2 regions of the Streptomyces sp. NPDC028305 genome follow, and region 2 is predicted to be linked to the other one. Evidence: riboswitches for the same ligand, from Rfam matches in the RefSeq annotation. Region 2 holds a riboswitch; the other holds the start of a gene.
The links. Region 2 has a riboswitch for S-adenosylmethionine ahead of thrC (threonine synthase). Riboswitches for the same ligand answer to the same signal wherever they lie in the genome.

Region 1: another riboswitch for S-adenosylmethionine. It lies ahead of ACZ4WQ_RS01985 (aminotransferase class V-fold PLP-dependent enzyme); the one in region 2 lies ahead of thrC (threonine synthase).

What each region holds. Positions count from the first base shown of each region.
Region 1 is NZ_JBVHTN010000001.1:430,104-436,477, forward strand. It holds gene ACZ4WQ_RS01960 (NYN domain-containing protein) at 1-30, opposite strand, end outside; gene ACZ4WQ_RS01965 (hypothetical protein) at 65-310, opposite strand; gene ACZ4WQ_RS01970 (rhomboid family intramembrane serine protease) at 476-1,168, shown strand; gene ACZ4WQ_RS01975 (zinc ribbon domain-containing protein) at 1,267-2,160, shown strand; gene ACZ4WQ_RS01980 (Lrp/AsnC family transcriptional regulator) at 2,200-2,481, shown strand; gene ACZ4WQ_RS01985 (aminotransferase class V-fold PLP-dependent enzyme) at 2,501-3,913, opposite strand; SAM riboswitch class IV at 4,118-4,235, opposite strand; gene trpD (anthranilate phosphoribosyltransferase) at 4,581-5,654, opposite strand; gene qcrB (cytochrome bc1 complex cytochrome b subunit) at 5,852-6,374, opposite strand, start outside.
Region 2 is NZ_JBVHTN010000010.1:155,934-162,307, forward strand. It holds partial or broken gene ACZ4WQ_RS38320 (DUF3263 domain-containing protein) at 1-156, shown strand, start outside; gene otsB (trehalose-phosphatase) at 210-1,061, shown strand; gene ACZ4WQ_RS38330 (alpha,alpha-trehalose-phosphate synthase (UDP-forming)) at 1,267-2,727, opposite strand; gene ACZ4WQ_RS38335 (glucosyl-3-phosphoglycerate synthase) at 2,784-3,731, opposite strand; SAM riboswitch class I at 3,903-4,047, shown strand; gene thrC (threonine synthase) at 4,066-5,352, shown strand; gene ACZ4WQ_RS38345 (MoaD/ThiS family protein) at 5,442-5,720, shown strand; gene ACZ4WQ_RS38350 (cold-shock protein) at 6,186-6,374, shown strand, end outside.

The DNA.
Region 1 (6,374 bases), on a different contig from region 2:
CGAACCGGGGTCGCCTGTCCGCTCCACCACCTGTCACCGCTCCGTTCTCAGGCGCCCGCGCTTCTCAGGCGCCCGCGCTCGCGCCCGGACGATCGACCAGCTCGATCTGATCGACCGCGTTGCACCAGCGGCAGCGCACCGACTCAATGGTCTCATTGACCACCTCGCGCTCCTCGACCTTGGGCTCCCCGCCCAGGTCGAGATGGACGTACTCGACGACCTTGGTCGAACGCGTCACATCGAACCGCGTCAGATTGCCGCACAGGGTGCAGCGCCAGCGGGTCTCGGCTGTCGGCAGGGGCACGGCCATGGGGTCCTCGTCCGTCCTCGTCTTGATTCCACTCTCGCACTTCGGCGTGGAGTAACCCTACGGCCTGAGCCCTGCCCCGCGCCGAGGCCAGGTGCGCTCCCGGTCCGGCCCGGACGGCGGCGAGGCACTCTGGGCAGGTTGCGCCCGATACGCGATGATCTGCCCATGATCGAGACGTCGGAGGGGTCCGGCGGCGGGGCAGGCCGCCCCCTGATGACGTACGCCCTCATCGCCGCCTGCTGCCTGATCTTCGCCGTGGGCCCGGCCTCCGGACTCAACCCCGGCTATGGCACCGGGAGCGAGCTGCTGCGGGCCCAGACCGGCCATTTCGAGCGCTGGGGGGTGGTGCCCAGCGCCCTGTGGAGCGGCGCGCCCGCCGAGCCACTGACCCCGCTGACGGCGCTGTTCGTCCACGGCAACTGGCTGCATCTGCTGGGCAACATGCTGTTTCTGTACGTCTTCGGGGCGATGGCCGAGGAACGCATGGGACGGATCCAGTTCGTGCTCTTCTACCTCGCCACCGGCTATCTGGCGCTGCTCGGCTACGCCGCGGCGCACGCGGGCTCCACCCAGACCCTGGTCGGCGCCTCCGGGGCGATCTCCGGAGTCCTCGGCGCCTTTCTGTGGCTCTTCCCCCGGGCCCGGGTGACCAGCCTCTTCCCGTTTCTGTTCTTCCTGCCGCTGCGCTTCCCCGCCTGGGTAGTGCTGATCTTCTGGGTCGCGCTCCAGTGGCTGGCCGCCCGCGGGGCCGACGACCGCCCCGGGGTCGCCTACCTCGCCCACCTCGTGGGGTTCAGCCTCGGGTTCCTCTACGCGTGGGTCCGCTTCGGACGGGCGACCAAGACCGCCCGGCAATAGGACCCGCAGCGTCGCGCGCCGATGGGCGGCTCCCCCATGGCTTCGCACGGCCCCTGTCGGAGAAGCAAGCGAAGAAGCAGCGGGGCCGTGGCAGGGCGTTGGAGCGCTCACGCAGGGCAACGAACGCCGCGCAGTACGGGCTGTCGAAGAAGCAGGCGGCCCGCGCCGCCCGCCGAGCCGAGAACGGGCTGAAGCCCAAGATGGTGACCGTGCCCGGTGGTGACCGCACCGCCCGCGCCGATGGGCTTCCCCAGCAGGCGTTCCGGCGTGACCGGCTGTCCGCCCACTACCGGGAGCAGCGCGCCCGCCAGGCCGAGTATGCCGCCTCGCTGGCCGAGCACCGGCGCGATCGCGCCCGCACCGTGGCGCGGGAGATCATCGCCGCCCATGGCCCTGTGCTCGTGGTCGAGGACTGCGACATCCACATGTGGTACCGGCTGTGGGGCAAGCGCCTGTCGCAGACCACGCCGGGCATGCTGATCTCCGCCCTCGCGGTGGAGTGCGACGCGGCCGGGGGCAGGCTCGTCCGGGCCTCCACCTGGTCAACAGCCCTGTCCCAGCATTGCCTGTGCGGCGAGCGCGTCAACAAGACCCTCCGCGACCGCGCACACAAGTGCGGCGCGTGCGGCCTGGTCGGCAAGCGTGACCTCGTATCCGCCGCCTGGCCCCGTTCGTCCGCTTCGCAGATGTGGACGACCCCAAGACCGCGTACCTGGACACCGCCGCGTCCCGGCACGCACAGATCACATGTTCACAAGCGCTGGAAGAAGCGCTGCGGGAGTCAACCACACCGAGCCCGAAACCGCCCCGGCGGTCGGGTCGCGTGGCAGTCCCACGGCAACACCGTGAAACCTCTGCTCCCCGAACCGCCGGACGGCGGAACCGAGCGACCCCGGATGAGTCACGCCCGCGTGACCACGCCGGAAAGCCTGGTCCCCGCCCCGGCCGCAGTCCACAGCTCACCCTTTGGTGAGTTACGGATCAAGTCTTAGAGTGAGCGGGGCAGTCACCAGCGAGGGAGAAAGCCAGCCGTGATCACTTCGATCGTGCTCATCAAGACCGACGTGGACCAGATCCCCGAGATCGCCGAGAGGATCGCCGCGATCGACGGCGTGAGCGAGGTCTACTCGGTCACCGGGGCGCACAACCTGATCGCGATGGTGCGGGTGGCCCGGCACGACGACCTCGCGGACGTCATCCCGGGCCGGATCAGCAAGGTGCCCGGCGTGGCCTCCACCGAGACCCACATCGCCTTCCGCACCTACTCCCAGCACGACCTCGAGGCGGCCTTCGCGATCGGCCTCGACGGCTGAGTTCGCGCCCCTTCGCGGTTCAGCCGCGGTCCGGGACGCAGCGCCCGTCCTCGGTGCGGTAGCTCCACTTCGCGCCGTCCCGGACCAGCTCCTTCACCGCGCCCACGAACCGCTCGACGTGCTCGTCGGGGGTGCCCGCGCCGAAGCTGACCCGGATCGCGTTCAGCGACCGCTCCCCCGGCGCGGTCTCCGGGGCCCCGCACTCGCCCGCCTCCCCGGGCTCGCCGCCCAGCAGGGTGCGCACCAGCGGATGCGCGCAGAACAGGCCGTCGCGCACGCCGATGCCGTACTCCGCGGAGAGGGCGGCCGCGAAGTGCGAGCTGTTCCAGCCCTCCACCACGAAGGAGATGACCCCCACCCGGGGGGCGTCGTCGCCGAACAGCGACAGCACCCTCACCTCGTCCACCTCGGCCAGCCCCTCACGGACCTTGGCGATCAGCCGCCGCTCCCGGGCCACCAGGGACTCGAACCCGGCCTCGGTCAGCGCCTTGCAGGCCGACGCGATCGCGTACGCCCCGATGACGTTCGGCGAGCCGGCCTCGTGCCGGGCCTCGGTGGTGTGCCACTCCACCTCCACCTCGCCGACTCCCTCTCGGACGCTGAGGGCCACCTTGCGGCTGGCCCCGCCGCCCGCGAGATACGGCCGGGCCGCGCGCAGCCAGTCCGCGCGCCCCGCCAGCACGCCCGCCCCGAACGGCGCGTACAGCTTGTGCCCGGAGAACGCGACCCAGTCGACGTCCAGGGCGGCGATGTCCACGGGGTGGTGCGGGGCCAGCTGGGCCGCGTCCAGCACGATACGGGCGCCATGCGCATGGGCCACCTCCGCCAGCTCCCGCACCGGCCACAGCTCACCAGTCACATTCGACGCACCGGTCACACACACCAGCGCCGCGCCCGCGCCCGCGCCCGTGTCAGCCTCCTGGTCGTCCGCTCGCCACGCGGCCAGCGCCCGCTCCAGCGTCTCCACGGCCTGCCGCGGGGAGCGCGGCGCGCTCAGATAGCCGACCTCGATGCCCTCCCGCTGCTGCCACGGCAGCAGCGAGGCGTGGTGCTCGGTCTCGAACACGAACACCCGGGTGCCCTGCGGCAGCGCGGCGGCGAGCAGGTTGAGCGAGTCGGTGGTGGCGCGGGTGAAGACCACCTGGTCGTCGGGGCGGCAGCCGAGGAAGGCGGCCACCTCCTTGCGGCTGTTCTCGAACAGATCGGTGGACAGCTGCGAGAGATAGCCGGCGCCGCGGTGCACGCTGCCGTAGTACGGGGCGTAGGCCGCGATGTCGTCCCAGACCCGCTGGAGGGCGGGGGCGCTGGCGGCGTAGTCGAGTGCGGCGTAGTCGACCTCGCCGCCCGTGACGAGCGGGACCAGGACGTCCCGGCCGAGGACGGGCAGCGGGGTGTGGGTGGCGGTGGCGGCAGCAGCAGCGGTCGCGGACATGGCGAAGTCTCCCGGGAGGGCGAAGAGTTGAATGCGTCACGCGTGCGTGCGGCAGCCCGCCGTCGGGCACGCGGAAAGAAGCTCAACGCGCGGGCGAAGTCGGCACCGCGCCGGTTGAGGGGAAGAAGGGGCCGTCGGCCCTAGCGCATTCGCTGCATCACGGAAGAACTCCCTCGACGACCAGGACCCCTGGTTTTCGCGAGGGGTCCGCGCTTGCCGCAGACCTCGCTGCCTGCGGCCTGGTCATCACCCGGGGCACCCCGCCACGGACGGAGGGTTGCCGGACAGCGGGCCGGGGCCGAAGTCGCTGTCGCTCGTGACCTGCGCAGGAGTATGCCACGCCCGCCCGAAGCCCGAACCCCCTGTCCGCGATACGGACAACTCCGCCTGCGGCGTGCCTTGTCCCCGCCCCGCCCCTTCCCGAACCGGGGCTCCGCCCCGGACCCCGGTCCTCAATCGCCGGACGGGCTGTCAGCCCGTCCGGCGATTGAGGACACGCCCGAAGGGCGTCCGGGGGTCCGGAGGCTTGCCCCCTCACGCGGCGGAGCCGCATCTCGATGCTGCGGGAAGGGGCGGGTAGGGGAAGCGCCCGTCGCAGGCGCGGGGCCGGGGGGCGGCCCCGCCGGACCCGGGCGGAGGCTGCACCCAGACCGCCCGCCGCAGGGCGCTACGCGTTCGTGGCCAGAACCCACCGCTCCAGCGCCGCCCGCGCCGCGCCCGAGTCGATGGACTCCGCCGCCTTCTCCATGCCCGCCGCGATCCGCTCGGGCAGCGGCTTGCCGCCCGTCCCGCCCTCCAGCGCGACCAGCCCCGCGGCCGAGTTGAGCAGCACCGCGTCCCGTACGGGGCCGCGCTCCCCCGCCAGCAGCCGCCGCGCGACATCCGCGTTGTACGACGCGTCGGCGCCGCGCAGGGACTCCACCGGGGCCAGTTCGATGCCGACGTCGCGCGGGTCGAAGGTCTCCTGACGGACGGTGCCGCCCTCGACCACCCACACCTGGGAGGTGGAGGTGATGGTCAGTTCGTCCAGGCCGTCGTCGCCGCGGACGACCAGCGCGGAGGAGCCGCGCTCGGCGAGCACCCCGGCCAGGATGGGCGCCATGCGGATGTCGGCGACCCCGGTGGCCTGGGCGCGCACCCGGGCGGGGTTGGTCAGCGGGCCGAGGAAGTTGAAGATGGTGGCGATGCCGAGGTCGCTGCGCGCGGTCCCGACATGGCGCAGCGCGGGGTGGAAGTGCGCCGCGAAGCAGAAGGTGATGCCGGCCTCCTCGGCGACCTCGGCCACGCGCGCCGGGGACAGGTCCAGATTGACGCCGAGCTTGCCGAGGACGTCGGAGGAGCCGCTGGCGGAGGACCAGGCGCGGCTGCCGTGCTTGACCACCTTGGCCCCGGTGCCCGCCACCACGAGCGCCGACATCGTGGAGATGTTGACGGTCTTGGCGCGGTCGCCGCCCGTGCCCACGATGTCGACGGTCGGCCCGGGCACCTCGATCACGTTCGCGTGCTCGTACATGATCCGGACCAGCCCGGACACCTCCGCCACCGTCGCGCCCTTGGCGCGCAGCGCGACCGCGAAGCCGGCGATCTGCGCGTCGCTGGCCTCGCCGCGCATGATCCGGTCCATGACCCAGGCGGTGTCGTCGGCGGTGAGGTCCTGGCCGAGCAGCAGCGAGTCGAGTACGTCCGGCCAGGTGCGGGCCGTCGCGCGGTTGTCGCCTCCGGCTGGGGTCACAACGTCCATGGTCCGCTCCTGGAACTCGGCTGGTCAGGGCTGGGGCCTCATAGCTCGGCTGTGCGACGGCCCCCGGCAAGCCTATCGGCCCCATCGGCGCGGACCGGAGCGGTACGAAAACGGCCCGGGGCCCCGGGCCGGACCGTGTGGTCCGGGCCGGGGCCCTGGGGTGTGTGGCGTACAGCTGAGGTGTTCGCTGAAGGGGATCAGTGGTGGCCGTGGCCGCTGGTGATCTCCTTGTACTCCTCGGCGGTCGGCTTGGGGATGACGTTGTCCCCGCCGTAGTAGCCCTTGGACAGCTTGGCCCGGAGCTTCTCCGACCGCTTTATCTTCCGGCGCACACCGTTCTCGTCGACCTCGGGGCCGACCTCGAGCGCCTTGGGCTGCTCATGCTGGGTGAGCATGTGCAGGTCCTCCTGCGAGAGCGGCGCGTGCACCTCGATGAACTCGCCGTGCGGCAGCCGCTTGATGATGCCGGTCTCGCGCCCGTGCAGCACCTTGTCCTTGTCGCGCCGCTGGAGACCCAGGCAGATCCGCTTGGTGATGATGAAGGCCAGCACCGGGCCGACGAAGAAGCCGATCCGGACGAACCACGTGATGGCGTTGATCGACAGATGGAAGTGGGTGGCCCACAGGTCGTTACCACCACCGATCAGCATCACGAAGTACGCGGTCAGCCAGGCGACGCCGAAGGCGGTACGGGTCGGGGCGTTGCGCGGGCGGTCCAGG
Region 2 (6,374 bases):
AAGGAGCGTGCGATACGCGAGCGGCTCGGCATCTCGCCGACCCGCTACTACCAGCTCCTCAACGCCCTCCTGGACGACCCCCGCGCCCTCGCCCACGACCCGGTGACCGTCAACCGCCTGCGCCGCGTGCGCGAGGCGAGGCGCGGACGCCGCTGAACGAATCCGGATCGCCCCACCTTCCCACCCGCCCCGGCGATAGGGTCGGCCGCATGGGCAGCCACAGCCACCCTCTTCCCGTACCCACGACAGCGGCCGGCCGTGAAGGCCTCGACGCGATCCTCCAGCGGCCCGGGGAAGCCGTCGTCGCACTCGACTTCGACGGCACCCTCGCCGACATCGTCCCCGACCCCGACCAGGCGCGCGCCCACCCCGGCGCCGTGCCCGCGCTCTCCCGACTCGCCCCGCGGCTGGGCTCCGTCGCGGTGATCACCGGCCGTCCCGCCGCCCTCGCCGTGGAGTACGGCGGCTTCGCCGAGGCCCCGGACCTCGACCACCTCGTGGTCCTCGGCCACTACGGCGCCGAGCGCTGGGACGCCGCCGACCGCGAGGTCACCGCCCCGCCCCCGCACCCGGGCGTTGCGGCGGCCCAGGCCGGCATCCCGGACGTACTCGCCGCGGTCGGCGCCGCGCGCGGCGCCACCGTGGAGGAGAAGGGGCGCGCCGTCGCCGTCCACACCCGCCGCGCCGCCGACCCGCAGGGCGCCTTCGAGGCGCTGCGCGAGCCGGTGCGGCGGCTCGCCGAGCGGCACGGGTTGATCGTGGAGCCCGGCCGCCTGGTGCTCGAACTGCGCCCGCCGGGCGTGGACAAGGGTGTCGCCCTCACCGAGCACGTACGCGAGACCGGGGCCTCGGCGGTGCTGTACGCGGGCGACGACCTGGGGGACCTGGCCGCGTTCGCGGCGGTGGAGCGGTTGAGGGCGCAGGGGGTGCCGGGGGTGCTGGTGTGCAGCGGCAGCAGCGAGGTCACCGAGCTGGCCCAGCGGGCCGACCTGGTGGTCGACGGCCCCGCGGGTGTCGTCGCCCTGCTGACGGCGCTGGCCGCGGCGGTCGAGGACCGCTAGCTCGCGCCTTCCCGAACCGGGGCTCCGCCCCGGACCCCGGTCCTCAAACGCCGGACGGGCTGGCTGTGCTTTGCCCTCAAGCGCCGGGCGGGCTTAGTCCAGCCCGTCCGGCGCTTGAGGACACGCCCGAAGGGCGTCCGGGGGTCCGGGGGCTTGCCCCCGGTTGCGGGAAGGGGCGGGTAGGGGACAAGGCCCGCCGCAGGCGTCAGACATCCGTCAGCTCGCGCAGCTGCGCGAGGAACCACTGCGCGGGCGGCAGCGCAGTCGCCGCCGCGGCCAGCCGCTTCGTGCGCTCCGCCCGCTCGCCGTCCCCAATCGACAGCGCCTCGTGCAGCGCCCGCGCCGTCGCCTCGATGTCGTACGGGTTCACCACCAGCGCGTCGGCGCCCAGCTCCGCGTACGCCCCGGCCTCCCGCGAGAGCACCAGCGCGCACCCCTGCTCGGAGACCACCGGCACCTCCTTGGCGACCAGGTTCATCCCGTCCCGGATCGGGTTGACCAGGGCCACGTCCGCCAGCCGGTAGGCCGCGAGCGACCGCGCGAAGTCGTCCTTCACATGGAGGGCGACCGGCTGCCAGCCTTCCGTGCCGTAGTCGGCGTTGATCGCGTCGGCGACCCGCCGCACCTCGTCCGTGTAGTCGCGGTAGACGGCCAGGTCCTGGCGGGAGGGGTAGGCGAAGGCCACGTGCACCACGCGCTCCCGCCACTCGGGGCGGGTCTCCAGCAGCCGCCGGTAGGCCAGCAGCCCGCGGACGATGTTCTTGGACAGCTCGGTGCGGTCCACCCGGACGACGGTCTTGCGCCCGGGGCCGATCTGCGCGCGCAGGGCCGTCAGCCGCTCGTCGACGTCCGCGGCCCGGGACCGCTTCCGCAGGAAATCCGCGTCCGCGCCGAGGCCGTGCACGCCCAGCCGGGTCTCGCGCCCCTCGAGGCGCACGGACAGCCGCGGGCCGTCCCGCACCACCTCCGCGCCGAGCACGGCCGCGGCGCAGTCGGCGAAGGCCAGGGCCCAGCGCTCGGTGAGGAACGCGGCGCGGTCGCCGCCCAGGATGCCGCGCAGCACGTCCGCCGCCACGTCGTCCGGCAGCAGCCGGTAGTAGTCCGGGGGCGCCCAGGGGGTGTGCGAGAAATGGCCGATCCGCAGGTCCGGCCGGCGCTCGCGGAGCAGTCCTGGCACCAGCGCCAGGTGGTAGTCCTGGATCAGCACGGCGGCGCCGTCGGCGGCCTCCTGGGCGAGGGCGTCCGCGAAGGCCGCGTTGTACGTCCGGTAGGCGTCCCACTGGGCGCGGAACTCCGCGCCGAAGACCGGCTCCAGCGGCGTCTGGTAGAGCAGGTGGTGGACGAACCACAGCACCGAGTTCGCGATGCCGTTGTACGCGGCGTCGAAGATCTCCGGCGCGATGTCGAGCATCCGCACCAGCTGTCCGCCGGTGTCGCCCGGGTCCAGATGGCCGGGCCCGGCCCGCCGGGCCGCCTCGCGGTCGCCGTCGCCCAGCGCCGCGCAGACCCACACCGCGCCGGCGTCCGGCCCTATGGCGCTGAGGCCGGAGACCAGCCCGCCGCCGCCGCGCTTGGGGGCAAGCGACCCGTCCTCCCGCAGGGCGTACGAGACCGGGCCGCGGTTGGACGCGACGAGGACCTGTGCAGCAGTGTGCTCAGAGGCCATGTCGCGTACCTAGCCATCCCACGCGTCGCGCAAACGTGCGTGCGGTTTCTTCCCCCTCACGCCGCCCGCCGCTCCGCGTACTCCGGGATCTCGATCATCGGCGGCCGCTCCTCCGTGTCCACGGCGCTCGTCCGCGCCACAAAACCGCCCTCGTCCCGGTCGAACTGGGTCAGCCGCGGCCGCACCAGATGCCCGCGCGCCAGCCGCAGCTGGGCCGTGCGGTAGATCGTGGCCGCCATCCGGCCGAGCGCCTGCGGGTCCTGGTGGCGGTGTTTGCGCACGCCGAGGTCGACCTGGGCGAGCGCGCCGAGTCCGACCGTGTGCAGCGAGTCGATGAGAATGGCCAGCTCCACCCCGTATCCGACGGGGAAGGGCAGCCGCTCCAGCAGCGAGCGGCGCGCCGCGTACTCGCCGCCGAGCGGCTGTACGAAACCGGCCAGCTGCGGCCAGTGCAGATTGAGCAGCGGCCGGGCGACCAGCTCGGTGACCCGCCCGCCCTGGCCGGAGGCGTTGCCGAGCGGCCGGTCGTACATCCCCTTGACCAGGTGTACGTCCGGGTCGGTCAGCAGCGGGCCGACGATCCCGGAGACGAAGCGCGCGTCGAATTCCCGCAGGTCGGCGTCTATGAAGCAGATGATGTCGCCGCTGGTCGCCAGCAGCGAGCGCCACAGCACCTCGCCCTTGCCGGGCAGCGTGGGCAGCTCGGGCAGCACGGCGTCGCGGTGCACCACCCTCGCACCGGCCGCCGCGGCGACCTCGGCGGTGCGGTCGGTGGACCCGGAGTCCATCACCACCAGCTCGTCGACCAGCGGGGCGGCCTCGCCCATCAGCTCGCGGCGGATGGCCGCGGCGATCTCGCCGACCGTCGCCTCCTCGTTGAGGGCGGGCAGGACGACGCTCACGGTCCTGCCCGTGGCGCGCTTGGCGGCCAGCAGGCGGTCGAGCGGACGGTCGCCGGCGGACCAGGACCGCTCCTTCAGCCAGCGTTCCACCTCTTCCAGCACGGCCATGCCTCCCTGTTGTGCCTGGCGCGCGTCAGCTGTGACCCATCTCGCGCCTCGGACGACTATCTCAACCATCCAGGCCTTCGGTTACAGTCTTGAACAACGCACGTGACCGTCGTATGTCGGGGGTCCGCGTGCGACAAAAACGCCGCGCTGTGCCCGGCGTCATACCGCTCATCCAGAGGGGCAGAGGGAACGGCCCGTTGAAGCCCCGGCAACCCTCCAGCCGGTCCTGCGTTCTACGCGAAGCGGGGCCCCGGCTCGGGAAGGTGCCAATTCCGGCTCGCGGCGAGATGCGCCGTGAGGAAGATGAGGAGAAAGGGCCTCGCCTCCCATGGCTGTGCAAGCTGTCGAAAGCTCCACCACCTCTTCCGTCTCGCTCGGTCCCGCCGTCGCACTGTCCTGTCGCGAGTGCGGTGAGCGTTTCCCCCTCGGCCCCATTTTCGCCTGTGTGGAGTGTTTCGGGCCGCTCGAGGTCGCGTACGACCTGCCGACCGGCGACCCGGAGGGGCTGCGCCGGCGGATCGAGGCGGGCCCGAACAACATCTGGCGCTACGCCCCGCTGCTGCCCGTCCCGGCGGACGTGGCCGACAAGCCCAACATCAACCCCGGGTTCACCAAGCTGGTGAAGGCCGACAACCTCGCCCGCGAGCTGGGCGTGACCGGCGAGCTGCACATCAAGGACGACTCCGGGAACCCGACGCACTCCTTCAAGGACCGCGTCGTCGCCCAGGCCGTCGAGGCCGCCCGCGCCTTCGGCTTCACCACCCTCTCCTGCTCCTCCACCGGCAACCTCGCGGGCGCGGTCGGCGCCGCGGCCGCCCGCGCGGGCCTGCGCTCCTGCACCTTCATCCCGCACGACCTGGAGCAGGGCAAGGTCGTCATGGCCGCGATCTACGGCGGTGACCTGGTCGCCATCGAGGGCACCTACGACGACGTCAACCGCTTCTGCAGCGAGCTGATCGGCGACCCGGCGGGCGAGGGCTGGGGCTTTGTCAACGTCAACCTCCGCCCGTACTACGCGGAGGGGTCCAAGACCCTCGCGTACGAGATCTGCGAACAGCTCGGCTGGCGGCTGCCGGACCAGCTCGTCATCCCGATCGCCTCGGGCTCGCAGCTGACGAAGATCGACAAGGGGCTGAAGGAGCTCATCGAGCTCGGCCTGGTCGAGGACAAGCCGTACAAGATCTTCGGCGCCCAGGCCGAGGGCTGCTCCCCGGTCTCCACCGCCTTCAAGGCGGGCCAGGACGTGGTGCGGCCGCAGAAGCCGAACACCATCGCCAAGTCGCTGGCCATCGGCAACCCGGCGGACGGGCCGTATGTACTGGACATCGCGCGCCGCACGGGCGGGGCGGTGGAGGACGTGAACGACGAGCAGATCGTGGACGCGATCAAGCTGCTGGCCCGTACGGAGGGGATCTTCGCGGAGACCGCCGGCGGGGTGACCCTGGGCGTGACGAGGAAGCTGCTCGAGAACGGGGTGCTGGACCCCACCCTCACCACCGTCGTGCTCAACACCGGCGACGGCCTCAAGACGCTCGACGCGGTCGCCCCGACGAGTGGACCCACGGCGGTGATCCGCCCCAGCCTCGACGCGTTCCGCGAAGCTGGTCTGGCCTGAATCGGGCCCGCTCAAACCAGCTGGCTTGAATTCGCCCCTCGAATTCGCCCTCGCCCCCCGCAGCAGTTCCCTTGGAAGGTGAAACCCTCATGAGCGTCAATGTCCGGATCCCCACCATCCTGCGCACCTACACCGGCGGGCAGGCCGAGGTCAGTGCCGAGGGCGCGACCCTCTCCGAGGTCCTCGCGGACCTGGACCGGAATCACCAGGGCATTGCGGCCCGCGTCCTGGACGACACCGGCAAGCTGCGCCGTTTCGTCAATGTCTACGTCAATGACGACGACGTTCGCTTCTCCGAGGGCCTGGAGACCGCGACTCCGGACGGCGCCGGTGTCTCGATCATTCCGGCGGTCGCGGGCGGCTGCTGAGCCGGTCGCTCCCCCGCCACAGGCCGGTTGTGGCCCCGCCGCGGGCCGATGTGAGCCGGCCGTACCCCCGAGGTAAACGGAATCGCCCGGTCCTGATAGAAACGGACCGGGCGATTCCGTGTGTTGAATCGCGCTACAGTTGAGCCGTTCCCCTTCTGTTGGCCTCATGGGCGGCCGCATATGAGAACTCGTCAACTTGTGCGTAAAGTGTGCGCGTGAATTGTCGGGTTGATTCCCTTATGCCTGGCCCGACTTGCCCGGAATTCACGGGAATTCTCCACTTATTACCGATCGACCGTCGCCAGAATTCTCGTCCGATTGACCTGTTGCACAGGGCAGTGGGACAGATACATTCAGCGGCGGTCGACGCGTTCCGGCGCACACCCCCCACGACCGGGGGGTGAGGTCTGACCCGGGTCCGCGGAGTGCGGTCCTGCGCAGGGGCCAGCAATAGGGGAGTTAGGAATGGCTCAGGGCACCGTCAAGTGGTTCAACGCGGAGAAGGGGTACGGCTTCATCGCGGTCGACGGTGGTGCGGACGTGTTCGTCCACTACAGCGCGATCCAGATGGACGGTTACCGCACCCTCGAAGAAGGCCAGCGGGTCGAGTTCGAGATCTCGCAGGGCCAGAAGGGGCCGCAGGCGGACATGGTC